DNA from 2 places in the Brachybacterium sp. p3-SID1565 genome. Region 2 is predicted to be linked to the other one. Evidence: predicted binding sites of a transcription regulator. Region 2 holds the regulator's gene; the other holds the start of a gene.
What was found. The regulator LexA, encoded in region 2, represses DNA repair genes until DNA is damaged. The targets are predictions, from matches to a motif close to TCGAACANNTGTTCGA.

Region 1: M4D54_RS03335 (HNH endonuclease signature motif containing protein) is a predicted target of LexA. The motif match lies at 13,744-13,759, and genes of this name have one in related genera.

What each region holds. Positions count from the first base shown of each region.
Region 1 covers NZ_JAMBDS010000007.1:63,305-79,285, reverse strand. The annotation lists gene M4D54_RS13795 (TIM-barrel domain-containing protein) at 1-200, shown strand, start outside; gene M4D54_RS03400 (hypothetical protein) at 231-1,304, opposite strand; gene M4D54_RS03395 (NYN domain-containing protein) at 1,367-1,915, opposite strand; gene M4D54_RS03390 (hypothetical protein) at 1,924-2,853, opposite strand; gene M4D54_RS03385 (Gfo/Idh/MocA family protein) at 2,923-3,984, opposite strand; gene M4D54_RS03380 (sugar phosphate isomerase/epimerase) at 4,091-4,990, opposite strand; gene M4D54_RS03375 (ROK family transcriptional regulator) at 4,987-6,207, opposite strand; gene M4D54_RS03370 (YdiU family protein) at 6,319-7,857, shown strand; gene M4D54_RS03365 (DJ-1/PfpI/YhbO family deglycase/protease) at 8,062-8,619, shown strand; gene M4D54_RS03360 (hypothetical protein) at 8,663-8,914, shown strand; gene M4D54_RS03355 (DUF4091 domain-containing protein) at 9,102-10,421, opposite strand; gene M4D54_RS03350 (hypothetical protein) at 10,384-10,755, opposite strand; gene M4D54_RS03345 (hypothetical protein) at 11,123-11,983, shown strand; gene M4D54_RS03340 (hypothetical protein) at 11,980-13,410, shown strand; gene M4D54_RS03335 (HNH endonuclease signature motif containing protein) at 13,804-15,375, shown strand; gene M4D54_RS03330 (hypothetical protein) at 15,539-15,940, shown strand; gene M4D54_RS03325 (alpha/beta hydrolase) at 15,970-15,981, shown strand, end outside.
Region 2 covers NZ_JAMBDS010000019.1:31,590-47,570, forward strand. The annotation lists gene recA (recombinase RecA) at 1-1,015, shown strand, start outside; gene M4D54_RS06445 (regulatory protein RecX) at 1,019-1,621, shown strand; gene miaB (tRNA (N6-isopentenyl adenosine(37)-C2)-methylthiotransferase MiaB) at 1,681-3,249, shown strand; gene M4D54_RS06455 (YbjN domain-containing protein) at 3,379-3,864, opposite strand; gene miaA (tRNA (adenosine(37)-N6)-dimethylallyltransferase MiaA) at 4,010-4,936, shown strand; gene dapF (diaminopimelate epimerase) at 4,946-5,791, shown strand; gene M4D54_RS06470 (class I SAM-dependent methyltransferase) at 5,829-6,446, opposite strand; gene hflX (GTPase HflX) at 6,641-8,176, shown strand; gene M4D54_RS06480 (ATP-dependent DNA helicase) at 8,298-10,346, shown strand; gene lexA (transcriptional repressor LexA) at 10,383-11,069, opposite strand; gene M4D54_RS06490 (LysM peptidoglycan-binding domain-containing protein) at 11,242-11,637, shown strand; gene nrdR (transcriptional regulator NrdR) at 11,678-12,181, shown strand; gene M4D54_RS06500 (AAA family ATPase) at 12,379-14,622, opposite strand; gene M4D54_RS06505 (proteasome assembly chaperone family protein) at 14,764-15,795, shown strand.

The DNA of each region.
Region 1 (15,981 bases), on a different contig from region 2:
AGGTGCTGCGCGGCGCGGCCATCGGCTACTTCACCAAGGACCTGCTGTTCGCCCAGCTCGAGCGTGACGGCGCCGCCGCCCTCAGCTCCCTCGCCGCGTACGGCACGGTGCCCGTGTTCACGCCGGAGGATGTCGAGCACGGCCACCCCACCCCGGAGCTGGTCGCCGCCCTCACGGAGCTGCTGCTCGCTGATCGGTGACAGGAACGGGTGCACTCGTCCGGGCTCAGGTCAGGGCGTGCGCACCCAGCCCTCGTCCTGGTGCAGCCACCGCTGCACCTCGCCGGTCACGGCGGGAACGTCGCCGGTCAGCCAGTAGGTGGATCCGGGGTCCCAGCCGCCGATCACGCTCGCGGTATCGGCATCGACCTCAAGGGCACGGGTGGCGGCCTGCAGGTACCCGGCCACCGTCAGGTGCACGGCGTCCCACTGCTGCGCCACCTGCTCCCAGTCGGGCACCACCCATCTGCCGTCCCGGCCAGTGACCTGGTACCAGTCACCCCTGCGCGAGGCCGAGACCTCCAACGGGTGCTCACGGCACAGGGCGATCCAGTCCTCCGCGCCTGTGATTTCGAGGGTGCGGCCGGGCCCGTGCACCGGTGTCACCCACGCGTCGACCCAGCCCATCTCGTCCTCCACCAGGTCCAGTGCGGCGGGGACCCGGTCCACCGTCTGCTGCAGTCCCAACGGGGTCGACCACCATGACCCCGACGGTGCGTTCCGGGCATGCCGGGGCTGCTTCTTGCGTGCGGCTGCCTCACCCTCCCGGGCATCCGCGGCCCATCGGGACACGTCCCGATGGAGCCAGGAGTCGTCGGGAGAACCCGGCCGGTCCCAGGGCAGGATCCACTGCTGCGGCGCGCACGGCCGGTCCCAGCCCAGCACCGGTGCCCATGCGGCAACCCTCTCGGCCAAGGGCCGCAGCGCATCGCCGATGTCCGGGAGAGCAGCGAGCGCGTCCTGATCATCGGGCTCCTGCCAGTACATGGCAGCTTCCACCGACGAGGACAGCGCCCGATGCAGCAGCTGGGCCGTGTCCCCGCCGGGAGTCCTGCCAGGGGAAGGCGCATCGAGAACGGTCAGGTCCAGGGCTGCCAGATCGCGGGCCAGCTCCTCGATGGTGCGGGGCGGCTCACGGTCGGCCTGGCCCGCGCCGCCGTCGCCCCCGCTGCCCCCGCTGCCCCCGGCAACGGGACCGAACAGCAGCACGGAGCGGAACGAGGGACTCGGATCCAGCTCGGCCCCCAGCATCGAGGCACCCAGGCCGATCCGCTCGTCCAACCGGCAGGCCAGGTCGAGACACATCCGTCTCCCGCGGGGCCCTGCCAGCAGTGACTGCGCATCGAGCCCCATCGGAGGGCCTCTTCTCAGATGAACTCGTAGGGATCGAACTCGTCGATGTCGATGATCCGGATCCGCGGCAGCGGGCTGGTGAACGCCTCGACGTCGTACTCGAGGTCGAACATCTCGATGCCGGGGATGCCGCGCAGCTCACCGGAGAAGAACTCGTGGAAGCCCACCAGGGCGGTGCGACGCCCCTCGGTGCCAGCCAGCGCCGTCATCTGCGGCACGAAGTCCGCGTCGTGGCTGACCAGCATCACGTCGGCCGCACGGTCCTGCAGGGCCTCGGCGGTGCGCTGGATGGCGATGTCCACCACCTTGCCCTCGCCGCGCAGCGGCACCGGTCGGTACCCGATCGCGGTGAGGGCCTGCACGAAGCCCACCGGCAGGCTGTCGCCCACGGCCAGGAAGAACAGGCCCGAGACCGGATTGCCCCAGGCGTCCTGTGCATGGGTCAGCAGCTTGCCCCAGCGGGGCCGCTCCTCCGGCTGGGGCCGGCGGCCCAGGACCGACACCCCCAGGGTGGCGTCGATGTTCTCCCCGTCGACCAGGAGGTACGTGGTGCGGTCGGTCATCTGATCCGTCATGCTCCCAGTGCGACGTACAGCTTGCCGTCCGTGCCCTTGGCGATCTTCATCGGGGAGGGATCATCGGCGTGGATGCTGTGCACCAGCACCACACGGCCCTCCGCATCGAGGTTCGCCTCGAAGTGGTCGCGGGTGAGGTGAGTGGCCTTGCCCCCCAGGTCCTGATCGTCGATCGCCTGCTGGGTGGACTCCACGCAGGTGTCCTGGAGGATCGAGCTGTCGTCGATGCCCTTGCCGGTGAGCGGGTCCATCTGCAGCGCGCAGGAGGCGGCGGGGTCGTCGTCGGACAGTCCCATCAGGTAGGCGATCACGGTGTCCTTGGCGGCGTCGAGGTCGGCGTCGGTCGGGTCCTGGACCGGGGTGTCCACGTAGACGTCCGAGCCGGGCAGGCCCACGGTGCCCGTGGGCTCAGCGGACGTGGGGGCCTCGGACGTCGGCTCCTCGGAGGTGGGGGCCTCGGAGGTGGGCGAGTCCGACGTCGCGGGGTCGGTGGGGTCCTCGAGGGTGGTCTCCTCCGAGGTGGGGCCGGCCGAGGGAGATTCGGTGGGATCATCCCCGCCGTTCATCGACAGCAGTGCGAGGCCGCCGCCACCCGCTGCCAGGGCCAGCAGGGTGAGGCAGCCGCAGATGCCCACGATCCAGGGCCACGGCTTCTTCTTCTGCGGTGGCTGGCCGCCGCCAGGGGCCGGGTAGGGGGCCCCGCCACCCGTCGGGACGCCCGGTCCGGCGGGGGCACCCGTGCCTCCTGCGGCACCGGGGTACCCGTTGCCGGGAGCCGAGGACGGCGGAGGAGGCGGCGAGCCCCACTGGCCACTGCTGGGAGGCTGGCTACCCGACTGCGGCGCACCCGACTGCGGCTCGCCTCCCTGCGGCGCACCGCCCTGAGGCTGCCGAGGGGACGGGTTGCCGGGGTAGGGGCTGCTCATGTGCTCGAACCTTTCGACGGAGTCTCCGCAAGCGTACCCGGGTGCTCCCGGGGCCCAACGGTTCCCTGCTCAGTCCAGACGGACCTCGCGGCCCTCGGCGGCCGACGTGTACACGGCCTCGAGGATCCGCGCCATCTCCACCCCGTGCTCCGCCGGGGCCACGGACTCGGCGCGACCCAGGGAGGCATCGACGAAGTTCGCAATTTCGTTGCCGAAACCGGCTCCCATCTCGAAGGTGCCCGAGGAGATCTGCGGGGTGATGTTGACGACCGAGTCGTGCATCTCCGCGGCGATCTGCAGGCTGGGCTCCAGATCCGCGCCGCCCTTGGTGCCATGGACCGACACCAGGGTGGAGTCCTTGGTGGCGTGCAGGGAGTAGGAGCACTCCAGCAGCAGCGAGGCGCCGTTCTCGAAGCGCACCACGGCGTTGGCCATGTCCTCCACGGTGTTCTTGTCCGGGTCGTAGTCCGAGACCTTGTACCGGGGCATGGTGGTGATGTTGGCGCGGTTGCCGAGGACCTCGTAGGTGTTCCCGGAGACGGACACCGCCTTCGGGCAGCCCATCAGGTACCAGGCCAGGTCCAGCACATGGATGCCGATGTCCAGCAGTGGCCCGCCGCCGGCGATCTCCTTGTCGGCGAACCAGCCGCCGGGGTTGCCCATCCGGCGGATCAGGCTCGCCTTGGCGTAGTACATCTCGCCCAGCTGCCCGGCGTCGATGAAGGACTTCAGCACCTGGCAGTTCGGGGAATGACGGCGCACGAACCCCACCTGGACCACCCGGTCGCTCCTGCTGACCGCGTCCTGGATGGCGGTGGCCTCGGCAACGGTGCGGGCGATCGGCTTCTCCACCAGCACATGCTTGCCCGCCTCGACGGCGGCGATGGTCCAGGTGGCGTGGGAGTCGTTCCACGTGCACACGCTGACACCGTCGATGTCGTCCTGCGCCAGCAGCTCATGGGCGTCGGCGTAGGAGCGGGAGGCACCGAACTCCTGGGCCACGGCGCGGGCGCGGGCGGCGTTGATGTCGCTGATGGCGACGATCTGCACCTCGGGGTGAGCGGCGTAGGCCTCCAGGTGAGCGCGGGCGATGCTCCCGGCGCCGATGACGCCGACTCGGAAAGTGGTCATGGGGGTCTCCTCAGGGGACGGGGGTGGGAAGGACGGGAGGGGGCGGATGGAACGGGCCGGATGGGCGGGGCGGTAGAACGGCTCAGACGGCCGGGGCGGGGCCGGTTCAGGCCTCGGCCAGCAGACGCTTGGCGTTCGCGATGCCGCGCTCGCAGCCGATCAGGCAGTCCTCCCAGCCCTCGAACTCGATCGCGGCGTAGCCGGAGAAGTCGGAGTCCTTGATGGCGCGGGCCACCGCACGCAGGTCGATGTCGCCGTTGCCGACCACCGCCCCGCGCAGATGCTTGCCGCCGCGGCTGCGGAACCAGCCCGCGCCCGGATCCTGCCGGGCGGGCCGGATGTAGAAGTCCTTGAAGTGCACCACCATCGCGTAGGGCAGGTTCTGGGCCACCGACACCTCGGGCTGCTCGTCCACGCACACGAAGTTGCCCACGTCCAGGGTGGTGCGGAAGTTCGGCTGGTCCACCGCATGGATGATGCGCCGCACCCTGTCGGCCGACTGCACGAAGAAGCCGTGGTTCTCCAGGCTGGTGGTGATGCCCTTGGTGGCCGCGTACTGCGCGATCTCCGCGCAGGCGGCGACGATCCCCGGGAGAGCACGCCCGAACAGCGGGGTGTCATCACCGGGCAGGCCGGGGTGGCCGGCCACGTCGTGCCGCATCCGTTCGATCCCCAGGCGCTCGGCGAGGTCCACGTACTGCTTCACCCGCTCCACCTGGCGTGCCACCTCCGCGGGATCCTCGGAGGTGAAGTCCGCGCCGATCGCCAGGTTGGACAGGACAACGCCCGCGCTCGCCGCCTTCTCGCGGATCTGGTCCACGTAGGCGGGGTCCGAGGCGATGCTGGGCACGGGGTCGTCGGTCTGCTCGCTGAGAGAGGCCAGCTCGAGGTGCTCACCCTCGGAGGCCGCCACCCAGTCGATCACCTCCGGCAGCGTCATCTGGGATGTGGCGAGCTTCGAGTGGAAGCTGTAGGAGCTGAATCCGAAGCGGATCTGATCGGTCACGGGGTTCCTTCCGGGCGGGGGACTGCGGGGGAGGGGTCTGCAGCAGGAGGGCCGGCCTGGCGGGGGCGGTCGGGTGGTGCCGGGAAGCGGTGCCAGGGCGGGGGCACCTCCAGCACGCCGGTGACCTGCACGGAGCCGTGCTCGAAGGCGAGACCCAGCGCACCGACGAGAGCGCCGTCGGTGGTGAGGCGTGCGGTGCGGAAGACGGGCTTCCCGGGGCTGGTGAGCAGGTGGTGCACGTGGTGGCGCAGTGGGTCCAGCAGCAGGTCGCCGGCGCGGGACAGACCGCCGCCGATCACCACCTGCTCAGGGTCCACGGTGAGCAGCAGGGTGGCCAGGCGCGGTGCGATCTCGGCGCAGAACGCGTCGATCTCCGCCAGGGCCGCCTGGTCACCGTCGGCCGCCCGAGCGAACAGCGGCGCCGCGTCGTCCCCGGTGGACCAGCTCAAGCGGCCACGCCGGGAGGTGCTGGTCCACCGCATGCCGCGCTGCGTGCCCAGCTCACCGGCGAGCCGGTGGCGGCCCTGCAGAATCCGGCCGCCCAGGATCAGGGCCACGGAGATGCGGTGACCGATCTGCACGAAGGCGATGTCGGCGGGGCGGGCGGAGAGGTGGTGCTCGGCGTAGGCGGCGAGCTTGATGTCGTTCTCCACCGCCACCGGGCAACCCAGGCGCAAGGACAGCTCCGAGGCGATGTCCGTGCCCTCCAGGTCCTTCACCGCGAGACTCTGGGCGAGCCGGCCATCCGCATCGAGGATGCCGGGCACGGCGATGCCCACGACCGCCGGGGAGAGGCGTTCATCGGTCCCGCCCTCGTCAGCGGCGTCCTGCACCACCTGAGCGACTGCATCCAGACGGGCAGCAGCGCCGTTTCCGGCGCACTCGCGGCGCCCGGTGGCGACCATCCGGCCTGCAGCATCGGTGAGCAGGCACCGCACGGAGCGGTCGCCGATGTCCACCGCCGCCACGGTCGCCGCCCCGGGATGGAACGCGAATCGGCGGGCCGGCCTGCCGGGGGAGGAGGCAGGCGCGGCGGGCACGATGCGCACGGGCCCGGTCTCTACGAGGGAGGTGAGCACGGCGTCCACCGTGGGGCGCGACAGCCCGGTGTGCTCGGACACCTCGGCCACGGTGCGGGGCTGGGTCGCCTCGCGCAAGGCCAGCAGGCAGGCGCGCGCGTTGCCCTGGCGCACAGCAGCGCTGTCGGCGGTGCCCATGGATGCCCTTCGACGGGATTATGAAACCCGGTTGTGTAAATGCTTGGGTTCAGTCTTCGCCGCGTCGGGAGTCCTGTCAAGGTCGTCCCGGTACCGTGACCGCAGGAGGCGATGCCCATGATCGACAGCCCCGCGACCACCCCGACCACCCCATCCATTCCCGCCCTGCAGCAGACCTACGCCGAGACCGTGCCCGAGCTCTCGGTGCCACACCAGGCAGAGGCGCCCCCCTCGCCCCAGCTCACCTGGCTGAACGAAGAACTTGCGGCCGAGCTCGGGTACGACCCGGAGTGGCTGCGCGGGCCCGAGGGACTCGCGCTGCTCACCGGACAGGTCCCCGACACCACCGCCCAGGTGTACGCCGGCCACCAGTTCGGACAGCCCAACCCCCAGCTGGGCGACGGGCGCGCCGTGCTGCTCGGCGACATCGTCGCCCCCGATGGTCGACACTTCGACCTGCACCTCAAGGGCGCCGGCCGCACCCCCTTCGCCCGAGCGGGTGACGGCAAGGCTCCGCTGGGCCCGATGTTGCGCGAGGCGGTGATCGGGGAGTCCCTGCATGCGCTGGGCATCCTCACCACGCGGGCCCTCGCGGTGGTGAGCACGGGGGAGCGGATCCGTCCCCGGCAGGGCATCACCCCCGAGCCCGGCGCCATGCTCATCCGCGTGGCCTCCAGCCACCTGCGCGTGGGCACCTTCGAGTACGCCGCCTGGCACCTGGGCCCCGACGTGCTGCGACCGCTCGCCGATCACGCCATCGACCGCCACCACCCCGCAGCGGGGGATGCGGAGAACCCGTACCTCGAGCTGCTGCGATGCGTGGCCGAGGCCCAGGCCCGCCTCGTCGCGCAGTGGATGCTGGTGGGCTTCGTGCACGGCGTGATGAACACCGACAACATGACCATCTCGGGGCAGGGGATCGACTACGGGCCCTGCGCATTCCTGGACGAGCACCGGGCCCGCGCGGTGTTCAGCTCGATCGACCAGCAGGGGCGCTACGCCTACGGCAACCAGCCCGGCATCGCCCTGTGGAACCTCTCCCGCTTCGCCGAGACCCTGCTGCCGGTCATCGCCCCCGACGAGCCGGAGGCGGGGATCGAGGCTGCCACTGCCGTGCTGCAGGGCTACGAGCCCGCGTACCTCGATGCCTGGACCCGCGGTATGGCGGCCAAGCTCGGGGTCCCCGAGAGCCCTGGACCTGGCGCGGCTGCCGGCACCAGCACTGATGCCGCCTCCGACGCTGATGCCGCCTCCGACAGCGCTGGCGTCCAGCTCGCGGCGGTCCGCGCACTCGGGGAGGACCTCTTGGCCCTCCTCGAAGCCCAGGCAGTGGACCACACGAGGTTCTTCCGCGCCCTCACGGGCGGCACCGCGCGCGAGCTGTTCGCGGATCCCGCCCCCTTCGAGCAATGGGACCGCAGACGCGTTGGCCTGGGTGGATCCTCGCCCCGAGACGATGTTAACCCCGTGTACATCCCACGGAACGTCCATCTGGACGCCGCGCTGCGCGGGGCCCACCTCGGCGACCTCTCCGGCGTCGAGGAGATGATGGAGGCCGTGCGCTCGCCGTTCCACGCCCGCGCCCACCTGGAGCATCTGGCGGGGCCGGGTGAGGGTGGGGACGTGTTCCTCATCTACTGCGGAACCTGAGGGGAAGCGACCGCTGCCCCACCCTGTTCGTGCTCGGACCCTTGCCCATTCCCTCCGCTGGCTCCCACCGCTCGGTCGGCGGCTTCCGGGCGCGCGGTGCTACGGTCGCGACACGGGTCGGCACCTGTTCCCACAGCCCCGCGTTCAGCTCGGCGCCCGTGCAGCAGGGCCGTCCATCGACCGCTCTACACAAGGAGATGCACGATGACCGCGACGCTCACAGGCCGCAAGATCCTGATCATCACCACCAACTTCGGCACCGAGACCGACGAGATCCAGCGCCCCCTCGCAGAGCTGAAGGAGGCAGGCGCTGAGGTGGTCGTCGCCGCCGCCGAGTCAGGCCCGGTCAAGACCCTGAAGCTCGACCGCGAGCCCGGCCCGGAGGTCCCCTCGAACATCCTGCTGGAGGATGCCGACGCCCATGAGTACGACGCCCTGGTGATCCCCGGCGGCACCCTCAACGCCGACACGCTGCGCGCCGAGGAATCCGCCCAGGAGCTGGTCAAGGCCTTCGCAGCCGACGGGAAGCCGGTCGCCGCGATCTGCCACGGCCCCTGGCTGCTGATCGACTCGGACCTGGTGGACGACCGCGACATGACCTCGGTCCCCACCATCAGCAATGACCTGCTGAACGCCGGCGCCACCTGGACGGATCAGGAAGTGGTGGTGGACACCGGCGGCGGCTTCCCGCTGATCACCTCCCGCAACCCCGATGATCTCGACGCCTTCAACGGTGCGATCATCAAGGCCCTGACCGCCTGAAGGCCCTGACGGCCCGCCCCCTGACCCACGAAGGAGCAACGCCATGACCGAGAACCCGGACTTCCAGACCGAGCCCACCACCGGCGAGAGCATCGATGACGCCCTCGAGGCCGCCCGCCCCGGCGACCCGGAGCGTCCCGCCCCGGCCGAGGCCGAGGGCGTGGGCCTGGACCGCACCGTCGAGCGCGGCCAGGAGGACCTCGCCGCTGCTGAGCAGGGCAACCGCGATCAGGACGAGATGCGCTCCGAGGGCGACGACATCGACGACCTGGCCGGCAACCAGCCGCTGGTCTGACCCCTGACGGGAGCTGGTAGGCGCTGGGCAGATCAGCTCCCCAGTGCCTCAAGGATCGCTTCGTCGACGGCCCGCCGGGCCCGCAGGTGCTCCTCGACGTCGTAGCTGAAGTGCGCGTAGGTGAGGGCGCCGCCCTCGTCCACCAGGGCGGCGGCGCGATCGTGGCCGACCAGCGAGGCCAGCCAGGTCAGCGCCCGGTGGCGGCCATCCCCTGCGCGAACACGCGGTGCCGGAGGGATACCCAGGGGGTGCCGTCGGGCCCGGGGTACACGGCGAAGGAGTCGCCCCCGTAGAAGCCGCCGCCCGCGCAGGTCTCGGTGAACGGGTCGATAGGCTTCAGCGCGAACTGTGCCCACCAGAAGTTGTAGCCCCAGTGCAGGAACCCCGGGGCGTGGTGGACGAACAGCTGCCGGCCCAGCACCCGGTTGCGCACCGAGGGCAGGGAGATGAAGCGGTTGGCCACCTCGCGGTCCTGCGCCACGCAGTAGTACACCCACGGGTTGCGACCGGCGTCGAGGAACGGTTCCACATGGTCCGTGGCCACGATCGGGATGTCCACCACCCCCTGCTCGGCGAACTCGAGTGAGCTGAGCGCGTCCACCACATCGGCTCCCTCGAGCAGGTCGCTCACCTGCTCCTTCGCCGCCCGGTAGTCCTCCAGGCCCTGCACGCTGGGCTCATCGCTGATGTGCCGCAGCACGCGGCCCTCCCAGGTGGCGGCCAGATGCTCGCGCAGCGCGGGGATCAGCGCCACCATCAACCGGCGGTACTCGGGGTCGGTGGCGGCCACGTGCCAGCCGAAGCGGTCCTCGATCCCGTCGGCGGTGCGGACCTGGATGGCGGGGGTGAAGCGGGCACCCCACTGGGTGAACAGGTGCGCCACCTCGATCGACACCATGCCCACCTCGCGGCAGATCCTGAGCCAGCGGTCCAGTTCGGTGAAGTCGAAGCGGTATTCACCGCTCTCCTCGCTGATGCCCACCAGTTGCACGGTGGGGCGCTTGTGGCCCTCGGCGGTGTCCAGCGGAGGCGTCCAGGTGGGGGTGAGCACGGAGTTCACGTCCATCTCGCGGGCTGAGCGCAGGAACGCCTCGATCAGCTCCCAGTGCCGCTCGGAGAACACCTCGACGTCGTAGTAGGAGGACAGGGAGTCGGCGTGGAACCAGTGGGTGTTGACGATCTCCAGCGGCGGCAGCTGATGGGGATGGATCTGCAGGCGGAGGGTGTGCTCCTCCCAGGGCCCGTCACTGCCGGCGGGCCGCAGCCGCATCAGCAGCTCGTGCTCCCCGGCCAGCAGGGCGTCCTCCACCAGCACGTCGATCCACAGCGCCTCCCAGCACCCGGGGGTGAGGGGGGCGAGCACGACGGTGCGGTCGCCGGCATCGGTGTCGGGACCGCCCGCGCCGGCCTCCCCGGTGAGCGGCTCCAGCACGTCGGGGTACTCGCCTGGCTCGGTGACCAGGTAGTGCTCATCGGGGTCCTCGGGGGCGGGGGTCGAGACCGGCACGCGCCGCACCGCTCAGGGTCGTGTGTGCCGCGAGGTCTCCCAGCAGCTCCACCTCGACCGCCGCCGTCATGCCCGCGCTGCGAGGGGCCGGGCGCTCGCCGGCCCCGTCCGCGAGCGCGTCGGCGCAGCCCTCCCCGGCCTCGAGCCTCACCGCGATCTGCACGGACAGTCGCTCCCCGAGGAAGCCGGAGGCGTGCACACCTCCGATCAATGAGGCCGGGCGGGGTTCCGCCCTGCCCATCAGCTTCTCGAGGCTGTCCATCAGAACGGTCTGCACGGTGCTCACTCCTGCGGCGGGGGCGGGGACGACGACGTCGGCCCTCCATCCTCTCATCGGACGTCTGCTCGGGCATGCCGACCGACAGGAAAAACCGTTGCGCACGTTCCCCGACGGTCCTACGGTGATCCCACACCGAAAGGAGGTGATCCGAGGAATGATTTCCCATCGGACATGTGAGGTGGCTCGCCGCTGAGGCGACCATCGGCCCGAACCGTCGGATCGCTCCGGCGGCTCATCGGATCGACGGACCGCAGCGAATCCACTCGAGCTGCCCGGACCCGCAGGGGTCGGACTCGTCCCCCGACCGGCGCCCAGCGCGACCTGCGGGTCTGCCCATGCCCGGATACGCCGAGTGCACCGACCCGGCCGGCCGATCCTGCGCAGCACAGGGCCTGGGCGGTGACCATGGGGAGGAGTACCCATGGACGGCGACCCAGGTCGCACGTACCGTGCCCTCATGGGCGCCACCAGCACACTCGACCACTCCCCGCGACTGACCGAGCTGCCGGGCGCCTCGCGTCTGCTGCGGATCGACGAGTCCACCTTCGCCTGGGTGATCGCACAGGTGCGGGACGGGAGTGCCCCGAGCTCGGAGACCGCGGCCGCCCAGGCCCATCAGGCCGGCCTGCTGCAATCCGCGGACCCCGTCGAGGTGGAACCCCATTGGGACGCCCTCCTGCGCCGCGCCATCACCTCCCCCGTGCGCATCGACATGGTGAGCGTGGACGGCGCGCGGGCGTGGGCCACCACCGTGCACGTGGCCGGAGAGATCCAGCTGGTGATCGACCAGGTGCGCGAGGTGACCTCCAGTGACTCCACGGTGTCCCTCGGTGCCCGCAGCTCGGCGCTCACCCTGGCCGTGGGCCGCATCGAGCACTTCTCCGACCTGATCACCGCGCTGGTGCCCCAGCGCCCCGCCTTCGGTGCGGATCCGTCCGAATCCCTGACGGCGCCGGAGGCTCCCGGAGCGACGACGGACCCGCCCTCGGTGGACCCGCCATCCGTGGCCCAGGTGCAGATCGTGGTTTCCGCGAACCCGGCCACCGGCGAGCCTATGATCCGCGACCGCTCCTGGTACGCCTTCGGGGCCGACGGAACGGTGCTCGCGACGCTCACCGGCACTGGCGAGGCCACTACCGCCGAGCCCGCCCCCGTCGGCGCGCTCACCGAGATCCTCAAGGCCGACCTGATCGCGGCCATCAACCACGTCACGGCCGACCGGGCGGACAGCGCTGACAACGCTGAGGGTGCCGGGCAGACCACCGAGGGGGATGAGCGATGAGCTTCCAGGGGATGGACCCGGACCAGGTGCGCGACCAGGCCGAGGGGCTCCGCACCGCAGCTGAGCGACTGGGGGAGGTGCTGGACCGGCTCGACGCCGCCACCCACGCCGTGGAATGGCGAGGCCCTGATGCCGATTCGTTCCGCGAGAACTGGCACGTGGTGCGCAGCCAGGGCGAGTCGGTGGTGGTCCCGGGCATTCGGGACCGCTCCGGCGAGCTGGAGCGTCACGCCGAGGAGCAGGACAAGGCCTCCTCCAACGGGGACTCCGGGGGCGGGTTCTGGGACGGCGTGGTTGACTTCTTCAGCGGTGCGGCGGAGAAGATCTCCGACTTCGCCTCCGGGGTGGCCGGGGTGGTGGACTGGGTGGCCGATGAGATCGGGGAGCAGATCGCCGGGTGGCCGGATGACCTGCGGGACTACCCGGGCATCCTGCTGGGCAACCTGCAGGAGTTGGGCAGGTCCACCACCGGCCTGCTCGGGATGGCCGCCGACGCCGTCATGAATGGGGAGTGGCCGCGCCTGACCGAGCTCGGGGTGGGCCTGATCGATGCCGGTCTCGACGGCATCAACACCCTGGTGCACGCGACGACCGGCCTGGACCTCAATCTGGCCGACGACGGGACCGGTTATGCCGACGCCCCTCAGCAGGTGGAACTGGGCGGGCCGGGTGATCCCGGTTACGTCGATCCGCACTCCCTGGCAGACATCATCAACAACACCAATGCCAGTTACGGTGCACCGGAGGACGGGCAGGTGGGGCTGACCGTGGTGCGCGATGCCCAGGGGAACCCCACCGGGGTGATCGCCAACATCCCGGGGACGGAGCAGTGGAGCCCGTTCGCCTCGAACAATCCGATGGACCTCTCGGGCAACGCCGCGCAGGCGGGCCCCAACGGGTGGTCCGCGGGCTCGGAGGCGACGGCCGATGCGATCGCACAGCTCTATTCCGACCTGGACCTCCCCCCGGGCACGCCTCTCATGCTGAACGGTCATTCGCAGGGCGGGATGATCGCCTCGAGCCTCGCTGGGGACCCGGATTTCTCGAATCAGTTCAACGTCACGAATGTGATGACCTACGGTTCTCCCGTGCAGAACGATCCGGTGAACTCCGGGACGGATTATCTGCACATCCAGCACGGGAACGACCTGGTCCCGAAGATAGATGCCGGCGGGCGCGACATCTTCCTCAATCCCCCTGTGGTCTCGCCCAATGTGACGACGGTGACGGCGGATTCCCCGGGAGGGATCTTCTCGCCGGGCGACAACCACTCCTCCGGGGAGTACCACACCACCGTCACCGAGCAGCTGGCGCAGAACGGCTCGCAGCTGCATCAGTATCAGCACAGCGGATCAGTGGCCGACTTCCTGGTGGGGGACACCGGCTATGCCGATCACTACGTCTCCGACGTGCATCGCAACAACTAGGCCTGCGTCGCGACAGCTGAGGCCTGGGTCGAGACAGCTGAGGCCTGCCTCGCGCCCTGACCCGGCGGTCGCCGGTGGCGCCCTGTCGTCCACAGCCCTTTCGCGTTAGAGCTCGGGACGCAGGGGGCTGCAGTCCCGGGGTGCTCGAGGCTGTCGAGGTTCCTCCCCATGCCACGGCTTTCCACATGTCTCTCCACATCTCGCAGGTAGTAGGGGGTATTGAAGTTCCTCCCCAGAACGCACTTGTGCACATATTCGTCCACATTTCTGTCCCCACTCATGTTCGCTTTCATGCTCCCCGATACGCTTATCCACAGATTCTCGGTGGCCCTTTCGTACGGGCATTCGAAAGAGTAGTCTGGATGTACTGATCGGCTGTGGGGAGGTGGAGGCATGGGTGGGGAACTGTTCACCCCGGTACGGCGCTGGCCCGTGCGCGCACGCTCACCCCTCACGCAGGAGCGGATCATCGACGAGGTGGACGCTCCGTCGGGCGACCCGCAAGCCGCTCTGGCCTGCCGCATGCACGAGCGGATGAAGACCCGCACCCGCCTGTACGCCCGGCAGCTGCGCGACATGGCCACGTTCTTCCACTACGACCCTGATGCCCAGGGCGCACTGGACGAGGCCGACATCTCCGCGATGAAGATCGCCGTGGGCCTTCGCACCTCATCCTTCCGGGCCGGCGCCATGATCCGGGATGCCCACCGCGCCGTCGAGCAGATGCCAGGCACCTTCCACCGCCTGGCCGAGGGGGAACTGCCAGAGGAGTGGCACGTGCACCTGCTGCGCCTGGTGCGGCCGCTGGACGAGGGCCACGTCCAGCACATCGACGAGCACGTGGCCAGCTGGGACCTCGCCTCGATCTCCCGTGATCAGTTTGTGCGCCACCTGCGCCGGTTGGTCGCGATGGTCACCGCACTGGATACCCCGAAACCGCCGTCGGCACTGCGCAGCGTGGACCTCCACCTCGCCGATCCCGAGCTGGGCACGGCCTCCCTCACCATCACCGGCCCGATCCCGGAGATCATGGCCCTCTCACACCGTCTGGACGTGTGCGCCCATGCCGTGCAGAAGGCGCAGCGTGCCGCCCTGCAGGACGAGAACGGAGCGGAGATCCCCTTCGACATCGACGGTGACGTGCTCGAGCGGGGCCGCCCACTGTCGCTGGCGGCGATCCGCTACGCGATCCTCACCCGCTCCGTGCTCGAGACGGGCACCGTGCAGGTGCCGGCCCCACGGTTCAAGCTGTACGTCACGGTCCCGGCGCTGACCCTGCAGGGTCGCTCGGAGATGCCGGGGATGCTGAACGGCCTGGTGCCCGTCCCCGTCGATCAGGCCCGCGCGCTCGCCGGCGGCGAGTCCACCTGGTTCCGGATCCTCACCGATCCGGCGACAGGTGCGTACCTGCCCGCCGCGCCCACCACCTACCGGCCCCCGGCGGCTCTTCTCGAACAGCTCCGGTTCCGGCATCCCACCTGCAACGCCCCGGGCTGCACCAGGCCCACCATCCTCGCCAGCGAGGCCGACCACATCATCGAGTTCAACCACCTCGACCCCAGCGGTGGCGGCCCCACCAGCCTCGAGAACCTTCACCTGCTGTGCTGGCTGCACCGCAAGTGGAAGACCCTGGGTCGGCTCGACCCCGTGCGCGACGACGCAGATCTCCACAACAGCTGGCCCTCGGGCATGGACCGCACGCTGTGGACCATCGACGGCAAGATCACCACCACCACGTGGGACGACCGCGACCTGGTCGCCCCGCAGCTCGCCGCCGAGATGAACGAGGAATGGCGCGAGCAACAGGGCCGTCATGGACCCCGGAGGCGCCCCCGCGGTGACACCTCCGCAGCGGGGGACGACGATCCCTCCGGGAACAGGCATGCGAACACCCCGGGTGCTGCGGGGAACGACCTGACCGGGGCTGACGATCCGATCAGCCAGTACGGCGATCCTCCGTTCTGAACTGAACTGAACTGAACTGAACTGAACTGAACTGAGCTGAGCACGGGCCGTGTCGCCCTGCCGGCCCCGCGTCCCGGTGCCCTGACCCCCTGCCGCCCTGATACGCGATGGCCCGGGCGTCGGGGACAATCAGGGGATGGAACCTATGGGACGGAGGATCGCCATGGCAGGACTGCTCGGCACCCTGCTGGCCGCCTGCGGTGTGAACCGCGGGCCCGATGACGCCACTGTCACCGCCGCCCTGCAGCAGGCCGTCGAGGGCAGCGAGCACTACGTCGTCGGCAGCATCCGCTACCTGAGCTCCTTCAGCCGAGGCACCGCGATCGACGGAGCCCTCACCCTGCGCGCCGCGGACCACGACGAACTGCTCACCGCCTACGACGACGTCCTGCAGCGCCTGTCGGCCGCCTACCGGGAGCTGTCGCCGAAGGACCCCGCCCAGGTCGCCGTCATCGCGCGTGCGGAGGCCGACCGCGGTCTCTCCGCCGCCGCCGAGGACGTCGTGCCCCCGGCGTCCGCCGGTCACCCCGACACCGACGACCTCGCCGCCCACTACGGCACCTGACCACGACGGCACCTGAGTACCCTCGAGGCATGACCAGCACC
Region 2 (15,981 bases):
CTCGATCATGCGCCTCGGTGACGACACCCGCCCCCCGGTCGAGGTGATCCCCACCGGCTCGGTCGCCCTCGATGCCGCGCTCGGCATCGGCGGTCTGCCCCGCGGGCGCATCGTGGAGATCTACGGCCCGGAGTCCTCCGGCAAGACCACCGTCGCTCTCCACGCCGTGGCCAACGCCCAGCGCAACGGCGGCATCGCCGCCTTCATCGACGCTGAGCACGCGATGGATCCCGAGTACGCCAAGAAGCTCGGGGTGGACACCGACGCACTGCTGGTCTCCCAGCCGGACACCGGTGAGCAGGCCCTGGAGATCACCGACATGCTGGTGCGCTCCGGCGCGCTGGACGTCATCGTCATCGACTCGGTGGCCGCCCTGGTCCCCAAGGCGGAGATCGAGGGTGAGATGGGTGACTCCCACGTAGGTCTCCAGGCCCGCCTGATGTCCCAGGCGCTGCGCAAGCTGGCAGGTGCGCTGTCCTCCACCAACACCACCGCCATCTTCATCAACCAGCTGCGCGAGAAGATCGGCGTGTTCTTCGGCAGCCCGGAGACCACCACCGGCGGCAAGGCCCTCAAGTTCTACGCCTCGGTGCGGATGGACATCCGCCGCATCGAGACCCTCAAGGCCGGGACGGACTCCGTGGGCAACCGCACCCGCGTCAAGGTCGTGAAGAACAAGATGGCCCCGCCGTTCAAGCAGGCCGAGTTCGACATCCTCTACGGGCAGGGCATCTCCCGCGAGGGCAGCCTGATCGATCTCGGCGTGGAGCACGGCATCGTGCGCAAGTCCGGTGCCTGGTTCACCTACGAGGGCGACCAGCTGGGCCAGGGCAAGGAGAACTCCCGGCAGTTCCTCAAGGACAACCCCGATCTGGCCGCCGAGATCGAGGACAAGATCCTGCGCGCCCTCGGCGTGGGCCCCTACGCCGAGAAGTCCGGTGATGCCGGTGCCGAGCCGGATGACGCCCTCGCGCAGGACGAGTTCCTCGACGAGGACGTCCCGGCCACCATCTGATCCGTGCCCACCGCACACAGCACCGAGGTCCGGGAGCGGCTGCAGGAGCGCACCAGGGAGATCCTGGAGCGCCCCCACGCTGCCCCGGATCCCCAGGCCGCCGAGCATGAGAAGGCTGTGGTCCACGAGTGCCGCTACCTGATGCGTCTGCTGGCCACCCGGCGCCGCTCGGCGGGGGAGATGCACGCACGGCTGGAGCAGCGTGAGGTCCCGGCGGCCGTCGCCCACGAGGCGATGGCCCGCATCGATCGTGCAGGTCTGATCGACGATGCCGCCTTCGCCTGTGAATGGGTGAGCCAGCGGCGCGAGCTGAGATCCCTGTCTGACGAAGCCCTGCGACGCGAGCTGCGGGATCGACGCGTGAGCGAGGACCATATCGAGCACGCCCTGGCCGCTGGGGAGACCGAGGGTGAGGAGCAGCGCTGCCGTGAACTGGTCCGCTCCCGCCTGCGCCCCGAGCTCGTGCGCCTGCGCGAGGATACGGATGGATCCCACCATCGCCGCCTGGCGCGCCGGCTCGATGCCCTGCTCACCCGCAAGGGCTACCCCGGGGACCTCGCGGTCCAGGTGATCGCCGCCGAGCTGCGCGCCGCCGCCCAGGACTGACCAACCTCACGCCGCCCGGGCGGGAAGTGCGCCCGCCCGCGCCGTACCCTGGAGTCACCATGAGCACCACCACCGCCCCCGCGCCGCGCGGCACCTACCAGGTGCGCACCTTCGGCTGCCAGATGAACGTGCACGACTCCGAGCGCCTCACCGGCCTGCTCGAGGACTCCGGCTACGTCGCCGCACCGCAGACAGCCGACGCCAAGAAGGGCGAGGTGGACGTGGTGGTGTTCAACACCTGCGCGGTGCGGGAGAACGCCAGCAACAAGCTCTACGGCAACCTCGGGGCCCTGCGCGCCGCCAAGGACGCCAACCCCGGGATGCAGATCGCCATCGGCGGCTGCCTCGCGCAGAAGGACCGCTCCACTATCGTCGAGCGCGCCCCGTGGGTGGACGTCGTCTTCGGCACCCACAACATCGGCTCCCTGCCGGTGCTGCTGGACCGCGCCCGCCACAACGCAGAGGCCCAGGTGGAGATCCTGGAGTCCCTGGAGGTCTTCCCCTCCACCCTGCCCACGCGCCGGGAGTCCGCCTACGCGGCCTGGGTGTCCATCAGCGTGGGCTGCAACAACACCTGCACCTTCTGCATCGTCCCCTCCCTGCGCGGCAAGGAGAAGGATCGCCGCCCCGGCGACGTACTCGCCGAGGTGCGGGAGGTGGTGGACGCCGGCGCCATCGAGGTGACTCTGCTGGGGCAGAACGTCAACTCCTACGGTGTCGAGTTCGGGGACCGCGGCGCCTTCGCCAAGCTGCTGCGGGCCTGCGGGGAGATCGAGGGACTGGAGCGGGTGCGCTTCACCAGCCCACACCCGGCCATGTTCACCGATGACGTGATCGAGGCGATGGCCGAGACCCCCACCGTGATGCCGCAGCTGCACATGCCGCTGCAGTCCGGCTCCGACGACGTGCTGCGCCGCATGCGCCGCTCCTACCGCTCCAGCAGGTTCCTGGGCATCCTGGACCGCGTGCGCGAACGGATCCCCGAGGCGGCCATCACCACCGACATCATCGTCGGCTTCCCCGGCGAGACCGAGCAGGACTTCCAGGCCACCCTCGACGTGGTCGAGCAGTCCCGCTTCTCCAGCGCATTCACCTTCCAGTACTCGATCCGCCCCGGCACACCGGCCGCCACCATGGAGGGCCAGATCCCCAAGGCCGTGGTGCAGGAGCGCTACGAGCGCCTGACCGCTCTGCAGGACCGCATCACCCTGGAGGAGAACCAGCGCCTGGAGCAACAGGTGGTGGAGGTGCTGGTGGCCGAGGGCGAGGGCAACCGGGACCGCCAGACGCACCGCATCTCCGGGAGGGCGCGGGACCATCGCCTGGTTCACCTGGCCCTGCCCGAGGACCTCCCCGCCGCCGAACGCCCACGACCGGGCGACCTGGTCACCGTGACGGTCACGCGTGCTGCCCCGCACTACCTGATCGCCGACAGCGCAGAGGTTCCCGGACGCACCTGGGACCAGCTCGACCCCGCGCAGTTCTCGGTGCGGCGCACCCGTTCCGGCGATGCCTGGGAGGCAGGCGTGCAGGGCATCGAGCCTGGCGGCTCCTGCGGGAGCGGCCAGGTGGCCTCCAGTCCGCCCGGGCCCGTGGGGCTGGGGATGCCGAGCCTGCGCCCTCGCTGAGGCGAGCCCGCAGGCGTAGGCAGGACCCGGCCTCCGGCCGGGCCGGTCCGCAGCGCTGGCCGGATGAGTCCGCGCGGGGACTCAGTGCGGCCGGCAGCCGCCCCGAGCGGCGTCGGTCACCGAGCGGCGTCAGTCATCGAGCTCGTCGAGCTCCGCGCCCAGGCGCTCCTCCAGGCTGTGGAAGAACGCGATCACTGTGCTGAGCCCGCAGTTGATCGACCTGTCGATCTGGTCGTCCAGCGCCCCGGAACGGAAGTCGGAGGCCAGTTCGCCGTACACGCCCAGCAGGCCCTCGGATTCGCGCCGCACATAGACCTTCGGCCAGATGCGGTTCATGTTCCACTCGTTGCACAGCTTGACCATCTCCACCTTGCGGGAGACGTCCACGGTGTGGTTCCAGCGGCCGCGGGTCTGCATCACGCTGTGCTCGTCGCCAGTCAGCATGAACTGGAAGCGGTAGTCGTCGAAGCGGGCGCGCAGCACGTCGGGGTGCTCCTCGTCCTCGACGAAGGCGTATCCGAGCCGGCCCAGGCTCTCCTCGACGCGCTCCAGGGACATCGGCGTCAGAGCCGTGCGGGAGTCCGTCGTGGCGGGGGACTCGTTCGATGCAGTCACATCAACCTCGGTCAGTGCGATCGTGTAGGAAGGCCCAGAGCGACCAGGCCGCCGCCCACCATACTCCTTCGCCCCGGTCGAACCGAGGGAAAGGTCAGTGATCCCGCTGACCCCGCCGGCCGCACGCCCCGATAGGGTGCAGCCCATGGACCCCGCCCCGCTCGTCGCCGTCGTCGGCGCGACCGCCACCGGGAAGTCCGATCTCGCGATCGCCCTGGCCCAGCACCTGGGCGGCGAGATCGTCAACGCCGACGCCCTCCAGCTGTACCGGGGCATGGACATCGGCACCGCGAAGGTCCCGCCCCGTGAGCGACTGGGGATCCCGCACCACCAGCTGGACGTGCTGGCCGTCACCGAGGAGGCCAGCGTGGCCGCCTATCAGCGGGAGGCGCGGGCGGCGATCGCGGGCATCCGTGAGCGTGGCCGGGTCCCGATCCTCGTGGGCGGTTCCGGCCTGTACGTGCGCGCCGCGCTGGACGACATCGAGTTCCCGCCCACCGATCCGGCCGTGCGCGGGCGCATCGAGCAGCGCGGCCACCGCATCGGCACACGAGCGCTCCACGCCGAGCTGGCCCGCATCGACCCTGACTCGGCCGGGATCATCGGTGAGGGGGATCTGCGGCGCATCGTGCGCGCACTCGAGGTGGGGGAGCTCACGGGCCGCCCCTACACGGCGTTCCTGCCGCGCCCCGTGCACCATGACCCCTCCACCGTGCAGATCGGGCTGCGCCTGGAGCGCGCCGGGCTGCACGAGCGGATCAGCCTGCGGGTGCACCGCATGGTCGAGCAGGGGCTGCTGGCCGAGGTGCGCGGACTGCGCGAACAGGGTCTGGACCAGGGCCGCACCGCCCGCCGAGCCATCGGCTACGAGCAGGCCCTCGCCGTGCTCGACGGCACCATGGACTGCGGCGCTGCGATCGAGTCGACCGTCGTGGGCACCCGCCGTCTGGTGCGGAAGCAGGACACCTGGTTCCGACGCGACCCCAGGGTGCGCTGGATCGACGCCTCGCAGCCCGCCTCGCAGCTGCGGGAGGCCGCGCTCGATCAGATCGCACTGGCCCGGGCGAACTAGGCTCGCACCATGGACACCGGCCTCGCCTTCACCAAGGGTCACGGAACCCGCAACGACTTCGTGCTGCTGGACGACCCCGACGGCATCCTCGATCTCGATGCCGCGACGGTGGTGGCACTGGCCGACCGGCGCGGCGGCATCGGCGGTGACGGCGTGATCCGCGTGGTGCGCACCCGCGCTGCGGGGATCGAAGCACCGGCCGATGCCCCCGAGTGGTTCATGGACTATCGCAACGCGGACGGCTCCCTCGCCGAGATGTGCGGCAACGGCGTGCGCGTGTTCGCCGCCCACCTGCGCGCCGCCGGCCACGTGGACACGGACGCCTTCCAGATCTGGACCCGGGCCGGTCTGCGCACCGTCGAGATCCTGTCACGCCCCCGGCACGACGGCGCCGACTGGACCGTGCGGGTGGGCATGGGAGCACCCGCGCTGGAGGAGAACGACCGCCGGCTCAGCATCGACGGGCACGAGCTGATCGCCTACGACGTGGACATGGGCAACCCCCACGCGGTCGCGTTCCTGCCCGAGGGCGTGCACCTGGACCAGCTGGACCTCACCCGCCGCCCCGGCATCGCGCCCGACCCCGAGGGCGGGACCAACATGGAGTTCGTGCAGCAGCGCGGGGACCACCACGTGGCGATGCGGGTGTTCGAGCGCGGGGTGGGGGAGACCGACTCCTGCGGCACCGGGGTGGCCGCGGTGGCCGTCGCCGCTGCGCATCGGGCCGCCGACGGCTCCGGCCGTCCCTGGACGGTCGAGGTGCCCGGCGGCACTCTCCAGGTGGCCCGCCGCGGCGAGGAGGTCACCCTCACCGGGCCTGCCCGACTGGTGGCCGACGGCGTGTTCCGCGGCTGAGCCCAGGCGGCCCGGGCCGGCGGGGAACTCTCCTCGCTCAGCCTTCCTCCGGCCCCACCTCGAGGATGCGGAAGCCCTTCGCGCTGGCTGCCTTGCGCACCTCGCGTGCGGGCAGCTGCTCGCCCAGCCAGCGGGCCAGGGGGTCCGCCCCCAGGTTCTTCCCCACCACCAGAGCAGCGGTCCCCGTCGGGGCCAGGCGCGCCGTCCAGTGCAGCAGCAGCGCATGCAGCTCCTGCTTGCCGATCCTGATCGGCGGGTTGGACCAGATCGCGTCGAACCGCACATCGTCCGGCACCTCCTCCGGAGCGGCCACCCGCACTCGGTCCAGGCCCAGCCGCTCCGCATTGGCGCGGGTGAGAGCACGCGCACGCGCGGTGACGTCCACCGCCCACACCTCCGCGTCGGGATGCAGAAGCGCGGCGCTGAGCGCGATCGGTCCCCACCCGCATCCCAGGTCCAGGATCCTCGCGCCGGGAGGCACGGGGGCCAGCACGTCCAGCCGATCCAGCAGCACGGCGGTGGCCTTGTCCAGGCCTCGGGCGGAGAAGACCGCACTGCTGGAGACCAGGTCCCGCTCCGCGCCCGCCAGGTGCACCCGCAGCGGGAAGGGTGCCTGATCTGCCTCGCTGGCGGGGGAGAAGTAGTGCTCGCTCACCCCGCCAGGATACGGAGCCTCCCGGCCGTGACCGCGCCGCAGGGCCGGGGATGCCCGTGATCCCTCTCGGCCCTGCGCTTAATCCCTCGACCTCCGCAACCTGTCGTGGGATTCTGGATGTCCGCGTCGCACGATCCTCCCGGACGTGCCGGCGTCGGCCACTCCAGTCGCCCCCCTCGAGGAGAACCCAGATCGTGCCCATCGCCTTCCATCCAGACCCCGTGCCGGACGACGACGTCACCGGGAGCTCGACCGAGGAAGCCGATGCCGCGCAGAGCCCCGGCGCCCGCCGCCGTGACCCCCTGACCGAGCGGATCCTCGCGCGCGGCGACGCCTCCGTCTCGGCCGTCACCTACGACTCCACCACCGACGGCGACCAGTTCGACCTCGCCGACCGCCAGGCCCTGCGCCGCGTCGGCGGTCTGTCCACCGAGCTCGAGGACGTCACCGAGGTCGAGTACCGCCAGCTGCGCCTGGAGCGTGTGGTCCTGGCCGGGCTCTACACCTCCGGCAACCTCGAGGACGCCGAGAACAGCCTGCGCGAGCTCGCCGCGCTCGCCGAGACCGCGGGCTCCGAGGTGCTCGACGGCGTGCTGCAGCGCCGCGCCCACCCCGATCCCGCCACCTTCCTGGGCAAGGGCAAGGCCGCCGAGCTGGCCGAGGTGGTCGCCGAGGTGGGGGCGGACACCGTGATCGCCGACGGAGAGCTGGGCCCCGGTCAGCGTCGAGCCCTCGAGGACATCGTCAAGGTGAAGGTCATCGACCGCACCGCTCTGATCCTCGACATCTTCGCCCAGCACGCCAAGTCCCGCGAGGGCAAGGCCCAGGTGGAGCTGGCCCAGCTCGAGTACCTGCTTCCCCGCCTGCGCGGCTGGGGCGAGTCGATGTCCCGACAGGCCGGTGGCCGGGTGGCCGCCGGCGGTGCCGGCATGGGCTCGCGCGGCCCCGGTGAGACCAAGATCGAGCTGGACCGTCGGCGCATACGCGACCGCATGGCCAAGCTGCGCCGGGAGATCAAGGCGATGACCCCCGGTCGTCAGGCGCAGCGTGCCGACCGGCACCGCAACCAGGTGCCCTCCGTCGCGATCGCCGGCTACACCAACGCCGGCAAGTCCTCCCTGCTGAACCGGCTCACCGGGGCCGGGGTGCTGGTGGAGAACGCCCTGTTCGCCACCCTGGACCCGACGGTGCGCCGCTCCCAGACCCCGGACGGCCGCGAGTTCACCTACGCGGACACCGTGGGCTTCGTGCGCCACCTTCCCACCCAGCTGGTCGAGGCCTTCCGCTCCACCCTCGAGGAGGTGGGCGACGCGGACCTGCTGCTGCACGTGGTGGACGCCTCCCACCCCGATCCCGAGGGCCAGATCCGGGCCGTGCGCACGGTGCTGGGGGAGCTCGAGGGCTTCGACGTCCCGGAGATCGTGGTGCTGAACAAGGCCGACATCGCCGAGCCGGAGACCATCGCCCGGATCCGCAGCCTGGTCGACGACTCCGCGGTGGTCTCCGCCCGCACCGGTGAGGGCATCGAGGAGCTGCGCGAGCTGATCGCGCAGCGACTGCCCCGCCCGGCGGTCGAGGTCGACGTGGTGGTGCCGTACTCGCGCGGGGATCTCATCTCCCGGGTACACAGCACCGGTGAGGTGATCTCCGAGGAGCACCTGATGGAGGGCACCCACCTCAAGGCACGGGTCGACGAGGCCCTCGCCGCGGAGCTGCACGCCACCGCCTGAGGGGTGTCCCGCCGCCGGTGAGCCATCTGACCGCCCGTGGGACGCAGGGCCCCGCAGACCGGCCGAGCGGCCCGGGGCGCGCCTGGGCCGCCCCCGACGCACAGGCCGCTACCGTGGTCCGGTGCCCGCCGTCCACAGCTCCACCCCTTCGCCTCCCCGCGACTCGACCGGGGATGACCCGGCGCGCCTGGGAACACTGCTGGACGCGGCGATCACCGCGATCGGCGGCACCGCCCGCGAGGGGCAGCGGGCCATGGCCGAGGCCGTCGGCACCGCGATGGAGGGCGGCCGCCACCTGCTGGTCCAGGCCGGCACCGGCACCGGCAAGTCCCTGGCGTACCTGGTGCCCGCCCTGCTGCACGCCGTGACCTCGGGCCGACCGGTGGTGGTCTCCACCGCCACCATCGCCCTCCAGAACCAGATCGTGGCCAAGGACCTCCCGCGCCTGGTGGAGGCGCTGGCCCCGCACCTGCCGCGCACCCCCACCTACGCCCTGCTCAAGGGCCGTTCCAACTATGTGTGCCGCCACAAGCTGGACGGCGGCTACCCCGTGGACATCGACCCCGGTGCGCTGTTCGCCGAGGCCTCCGCGGATCCCGCCCGTGACGGCGGGGAGCGACTGGGGGAGCAGGTGCGCAGGCTGCGCGCCTGGGCGGAGGAGACCGACACCGGGGACCGCGACTCGCTGGAGACCCCGGTGTCGGACCGCGCCTGGCGCCAGGTCTCGGTGAGCGGGTCGCACTGCCTGGGCAGCAGCTGCCCCATGGCGAGCTCGTGCTTCGCCGAGCACAGCCGGGAGCTGGCACGGGAGGTGGACCTGGTGGTCACCAACCATGCCCTGCTGGCCATCGACGCCTTCGACGGCCACGGCATCATCCCCGACCACGACGTGGTGGTCTTCGACGAGGCCCACAGCCTCACCGGGAGCGTCACCACCGCCGTCACCGACGTGCTGACCCCGTCCCTGGTGCGGGGCACCGTGCGCGACCTGCGCGGCCTGGGCGTGGCCGCCACCGCTCTGGACGATGCGGGGGAGGAGCTGCGCGAGGCCCTCAGCCTGGTCAGTGACGGCCGCGTGATCGGGGACCTGCCCGAGCAGCTGGCCGACGCCGTCGAGCACCTGCGCACCGAGTCCCGGCAGGCCCACTCCGACGCCAAGGACGCCGGCGACGCGGACGTGGCCGGGACCGCCGGCTCCCGCAAGGCGGTGCGATCCAACCTCCAGCAGATCATCGACGTGTGCACGCGGCTGCTGGCACCGGAGGAGGACGACGTGGTCTCGGTCTCCCATTCCGGGGCCACCGGCCGGTCCAGCATCCAGGTGGCCCCGCTGAGCGTGGCCGGGGCGATGCGCGGTGCCGTCCTGGAGCACCGCACCGCGATCCTCACCTCCGCCACCCTCGCCCTGGGCGGGAGATTCGAACCTCCCGCGGGCGAGGTAGGGCTGGCACGCGCCGCCCGCACGGCGCCCGAGGAGATCCCGGCCCTGGAGGACCGCGGGGCGTGGGCCGGGCTGGACGTCGGCAGTCCCTTCGACTACCGCCGGCAGGGGATCCTGTACATCGCCCGGCACCTTCCGCCTCCCGGCAGGGAGGGCCCCTCGCTCGACATGCTGGACCACCTGACCGAACTGGTGGAGGCCTCCGCCGGCGGGGCGCTGTGCCTGTTCTCCTCCCGGCGCGGGGCGGAGCTCGCCGCAGAGCACGTACGGGCCCGGCTGGACCTCACCATCGGCGTGCAGGGGGAGGACTCCATCTCGAACCTGGTGCGGATCTTCCGCGAGGAGCAGGACTCCTGCCTGTTCGGGACGATCACCCTGTGGCAGGGGGTGGACGTGGTGGGGGACGCCTGCCGGCTGGTGACCATCGACCGGATCCCCTTCCCCCGCCCCGATGAGCCCCTCACCTCCGCTCGGCAGGAGCGGATCGCCTCACGCGGGGGCAACGGATTCATGTCGGTCTCGGCGCAGCATGCCGCGCTGCTGCTGGCACAGGGCTCCGGCCGCCTGATCCGCACCAAGGACGACCGGGGCATGGTCGCGGTGCTGGACCCCCGCCTGGCCACTGCCCGTTACGGGGGATTCCTGCGCGAGGCCATGCCACCGCTGTGGCCCACGAGCGACCCGCAGGTGGCGCTGGGCGCCCTGCGCCGCCTCGCCCAGACGGTCTGACCCGGCAGCAGCGCGCTCAGGCCGGCGCCTCCCGGTTCAGACGGCGCGCAGCACCGCCACCACCTTGCCGAGGATCTCGGCGTGATCGCCGAGGATCGGGGTGAAGGCAGGATTGTGCGGCATCAGCCACACGTGACCGTCGTGCTGGGCGAAGGTCTTCACAGTGGCCTCGCCGTCGAGCATCGCAGCCACGATCTCGCCCTTGTTCGCGACCGGCTGCTGGCGCACCACCACCCAGTCGCCGTCGCAGATCGCGGCGTCGATCATCGAATCGCCCACCACCTGCAGCAGGAACAGATCACCGTCGCCCACCAAGCGCGCCGGCAGGGGGAAGACGTCCTCCACCTGCTCCTCCGCCGTGATCGGCACGCCCGCCGCGATCCGGCCGACCAGTGGCACGGAGACGGCCTCGACCGATCGCGCGCTCTCCTCCTGGGCCGGGGCAGGGGCATCGTCCTCGCCGGGCATCACCACTTCCATCGCACGGGGACGCTTGGGGTCCCTGCGCAGGTAGCCCTTGCGCTCGAGCGCCTGCAGCTGATGGGACACGGAGGAGGAGGAGGTCAGCCCCACCGCATCGCCGATCTCCCGCATCGTGGGCGGGTAGCCGTGGGCCGAGATCGCGGCGGTGATGGTCTCCAGGATCCGGCGCTGGCGGCGGGTGAGGCTCGCGTGATCGCCCACAGGGGCGCTCTCGGGGCGGCGACTGGTGCTGGGCGACATCGGGCGGGCCTCCTGGCTTCGTTTGTCAGACCCTCACGGTTCCGTGGTCCTTGTCAGCCACAGTAGGCGGCGCGGAAGCGGATTCCAAACACATGTTCGATGTTTCCTCTTGCGTGTCGCGCCGATACCGGTCTACAGTCGCACACAGATTCGATCGAACAGGAGTTCGGAGATGCCCACCGATACCACCACGGTCCTGCCCTTCCCCCGCCGTGACAGCCGTGCGCAGCGCCCCGCTGATCGCTCGGGTGTTCGACTCGAGCTCACTTCGCGCGGCCGCGCACTGGTCACCGCCATCGCCTTCGTGCTCGGCCTTGTCGTCGCGGCCCTCGCGCTGCTGGTCTTCGACGTTCCCGCAGCGCTGGCGGGCGCGGGTCAGGAGCAGCACATCACAGTCACCGTCGAGGCCGGTGACACCCTGTGGGACCTCGCCGAGCAGCATGCTCCCGAAGGCGTGGGCCAGCAGGAGTACATCGCGCAGGTGCGCGCCATGAACCATCTGCCCACCGGTCGGGTCACTGCCGGTCAGCAGCTGGATCTGCCCGTCGGGGAGGGCGTGGAGCGCTGATCCGGGCCCGGCGGCGGGCTGCTCCCGGTAGTCTTGACGGGTGCACTGCCCGTTCTGCCGCCACCCCGACTCCCGGGTCGTGGACTCCCGCACGTCCGATGACGGGGCCACCATCCGCCGCCGCCGGCAGTGCCCCGAGTGCGGTCGGCGCTTCTCCACCGCCGAGACGGCGTCCCTGTCGGTCCTCAAGCGCTCCGGTGTGAGCGAGCCGTTCAGCCGCGCGAAGGTGATCTCGGGGGTGCGCAAGGCGTGCCAGGGCCGGCCCGTCAGCGATGATCAGCTGGCCATGCTCGCGCAGCGCGTCGAGGAGGACATCCGCTCCAGCGGCCAGGCCGAGATCGATGCGCATGACGTGGGCCTGGCGATCCTCCAGCCCCTGCAGGAGCTGGATCTGGTGGCCTACATGCGCTTCGCGAGCGTCTACCAGTCCTTCGACTCGCTGTCCGATTTCGAGGCTGCGATCACCCGTCTGCGCGAGGAGTCCGGCGGGCCCCACGAGGCCGCTCAGGACGGCTCCCACGGCCCGGTTCGCACCGAGTTGTGAATTGGTGCGAAGCACCCCTCATGTGTGCGTAAGATACTGCTCGTGCGCTCGCGCAGCGCACCCAGATCAGCGGTCGTGGAGGGGAAGCCACGGCCGCTGATCGCTTGTCCGCGCCCCTGCCTCCGCCGAGGCCTGTCCTGCCTCCGCCGGGGCTCGTTCCGTTGAGCTCCGGGGCTGACCCCGGCGCACACCGGTGCTCAGTCCCCGGACATCCCGTCGGGCAGAGGTCGGGCGTGCACCACACCCAGATGCTGGGTGGGGCGGGTCATCGCGACGTACAGGTCCCCGGCACCATGCCCCTCCACCAGTTCGGCAGGTTCGACCACCACCACGGCGTCGAACTCCAGGCCCTTGGCGTCCTGTGCCGTCATCACCGCGATCTCGTCGTCCACGCCCGAGGAGCCGGATCCCACCGGGGGCAGGCCCCCGATGCTGCGCAGCTGCTCGAGCACCGCGGTGAGCCGGTGCTCTGAGGAGATCACCGCGATCCGGCCGATGCTCGAGGCGTGCAGCTCGCGCACCTCGTGCGCGGCGGCCTCCGCCAGGTGGGCGTCGTCGGTGTGCTCGATCCGGGGATCGCGGTCCCCCTCCCGTACGGAGCTGACCTCCGTGATCGGAAGGTCGTATGACTGGGCCACTTCTGCGGCCCTGTCCATGATCCGCCGGGGAGTGCGGTAGTTGACGGTGAGGTGCTCCACCTGCAGTCGGTCCTGCACGTACGGCGCCAGGGCGGCCTCCCAGGAGCCGGGGCCAGCGGCCGAGGAGGTCTGGGCGACGTCGCCCACCACGGTGAACGACTTGGTGGGGCAGCGCCGCATCAGGGCGCGCCAGCTCATGGCCGAATGCTCCTGCGCCTCGTCCACCACGACATGGCCGTACGTCCACGCACGCTCGCCGGCAGCCCGTTCGGCGAGGGTGCGGCCGTCGCGGATCCGACCGACGTGCTCGGCGAGGTCCTCGGCCCGGATGATCCCGGAGGTGTCGATGTTCTCCAGCACGGCGCGCGCATAGGAGACGTCGGCCTCCTTCTTCTGTGCCTGCTCCTTGGCGCGCGCCTCCTCCGGCGCGGAGTCGTCGCCCAGGATCTCCGCCACCTCGTCCAGCAGAGGGATGTCCTCCACTGTCCAGGGGGAGTCCTTGGGCCGCACCAGGACGTCGACGTGAGGAGCGAGGGAACGGGGAGCCGCTGCCCGCAGGCGCTCCGGCCGTGACAGCAGGATGCGCAGGAAGCCCTGGGGGGTGTACGGGAGCCAGGCCAGATTGAGCTCGCGGCGCACATCGGGGTGGTGCAGCAGGTCCGAGAGCAGCTCCGGGCGGTCCTCCGGGACCACGGTGCGCCCGGCGGCCCGCAGGGCGTTCTCGTACCGGTCGGCCAGGCGGCTTGCGGCGGCTCGGACGAACACGGCGCGGGCGGCGTTGTGCGGCTTGTGGGAGGCTCGCGCCTCACGCCGGGCGGAGCGCACGTCCTCGCGCGTGAGCGTGATGCCGGTGCCGTCGATGCGCAGGGGGACGTCGCGCTCCGGCACCAGCTGGCGCTGCTTGACGGCGCGCGAGAGCAGCTCCGCCATCGCGGCGTCGCCCTTGATGCGCGCCACTTCGTCGCTGTCGTGCAGTGCGGTCTGCACACCGGGGAAGAGCTCGCCGGGAGTCAGCATCACCACGCCGGACTCGCCGAGGCTGGGCAGGACCCGTTCGATGTACCGCAGGAAGCCCTGGGTGGGGGCCATGATCAGCACGCCCGTGTGCTCCAGCCGCCGGCGGTGCGTGTAGAGCAGGTAGGCGGCCCGGTGGAGCGCGACGGCGGTCTTGCCCGTGCCTGGACCGCCCTGGACCACCAGCACGCCCCGGTTCCCGGAGCGGATGATGCGGTCCTGCTCGCCCTGGATGGTCGCGACGATGTCGCCCATGCGGCCGGTGCGCTGGCCGGACACGGCCGCCAGCAGGGCCCCCTCGCCCTGCAGCACGATGTCGTCGCTCTCCTCCAGCACGGACGGATCGAGCACGTCGTCCTCGAGGCCGATCACGCTGCGGCCTCGGCTGATCAGGTGGCGCCGCAACCGCACCCCGAGTCGTTCGTTGCTGGTGGCCTGGTAGAAGGCGGCGGCAGCGGGGGCGCGCCAGTCCACCAGCAGCTGTTCGCGCTCGGGGGTGAACAGGCCGATGCGACCGATGTAGCGCCGGGCGGCCTCGTCGGTGTCCAGCCGCCCGAACACGACGTTCTGGCTGACGGAGCGCAGCAGGGCCAGACGGTCCTCGTACAGGGCAGCGAACGCGTCCCGCTCCGAGCGGTTCTGGTGGGTGGAGGCGTGCTGCGAGGCCTGCACCTTCTCGAGGTTGTCCTGCACCTGGCCGATCTGCTCGTCCAGCCTGTCGTAGAGCTGGTCCGCGTAGTCCTGCTCGCGTGCGATCTCCCGGGCGATCTGCCCCTCAGCGTCGTCCACGTACCCGGTCCCCCTGGGGTTGCCTCGTCTTGCGTGCCCGTACCGCTCGGACACCCGGTCGGAGGAGCACGGTGATCCATTATGGTGGACGGGCCCGGCTGTGTGTGGCACCCGGGGCGTTCACGGGCTGAGGAGGTGCCGATGCGAGACCCGCGCGACCTGTACAGCTTCGAGTCCATGGATGTGCTGGCGGCCGTTCCACGTGAGGGCCTGATGCTGGTGCACGCCCTGCCCGGACTGGTCGATGCCGGCAACTCCTGCCGCATCGCTGCCACGTACCTCCGCGATCAGCTGCGGCACATGAAGCTGGTCTCCTTCGACATCGACGAGCTGCTCGACTACCGCGGCTCTCGCCCCCAGGCGGTGTTCGACGGGCTCTCCTACACCTCGGTGGACATCCCCTCCCTCTCGCTGACGCTGATGTACGACGAGGCGGACCGTCCCTTCCTGTTCCTGGACGGCCCGGAGCCGGATCTGCAGTGGAAGCGCTTCGGCCAAGCCGTGATCGACCTGGTGGAGTACTTCGAGGTGGAACGGGTGGTGGGGATGCAGGCCGTGCCGATGGCGGTGCCGCACACCCGCCCCATCGGGCTGTTCGCCCACGCCAACGATCCATCGCTGCTCGCGGGCGAGGGCAGGGAGGACGGGGTGGGAGCCCCGGACCGGTCGGTCGGGCAGGGGGAGGCCCCGGCCGGGTCCAGCTCCCACCCTGCCGGAGGCGGGCCCGACCAGCCGTCCGAGGGCGCGGAGATCGTGGTCCCCGCCTCCTTCGGTGCCCTGCTGGAGTTCGAGCTCGGACGCAGCGGTCACCCCGCGATGGGGTACGCGGCGCAGATCCCTCACTACCTGACCCGCACGGACTTCCCCGCCGGCGCGCTCGCGCTGCTGCGCAGGATCAGCGACGCCACCGGCCTGGAGCTGCCCCTGGTGGACCTGGGTGATCTGACCGATGCCGCCACCGGCGCTCTGCAGGCCACGCTGGCTCAGAACGCCGAGGTGAGGCAGATCGTCACCGCCCTCGAGGAGCAGTACGACACCATGCGGGAGGACCAGGACGGCTCGCCGATGGCCACCACCATGGACCTGCCCACGGCCGACGAGATCGGCGATCACTTCGAGCGCTTCCTGGCGGACCAGGACGTCGAAGGGCCGGACGACCCGCGTCGGCTCTGAGTCCCGCCCCGCCCCCGGGCCCATGGTCCTTAGGGAGCTCGTGACTGCCTCGGGCAGCACTGTTCGTTACCCCTTCGTGATCCGCGGTTCGATCCCCCTCTGTGAACCGGGCCACGGCCGTGACACAATGGCGGTGTTGCGGTGATGCAGTTCCAGCAGGACAGTCCGTCATGGGGCCTCGGCCCC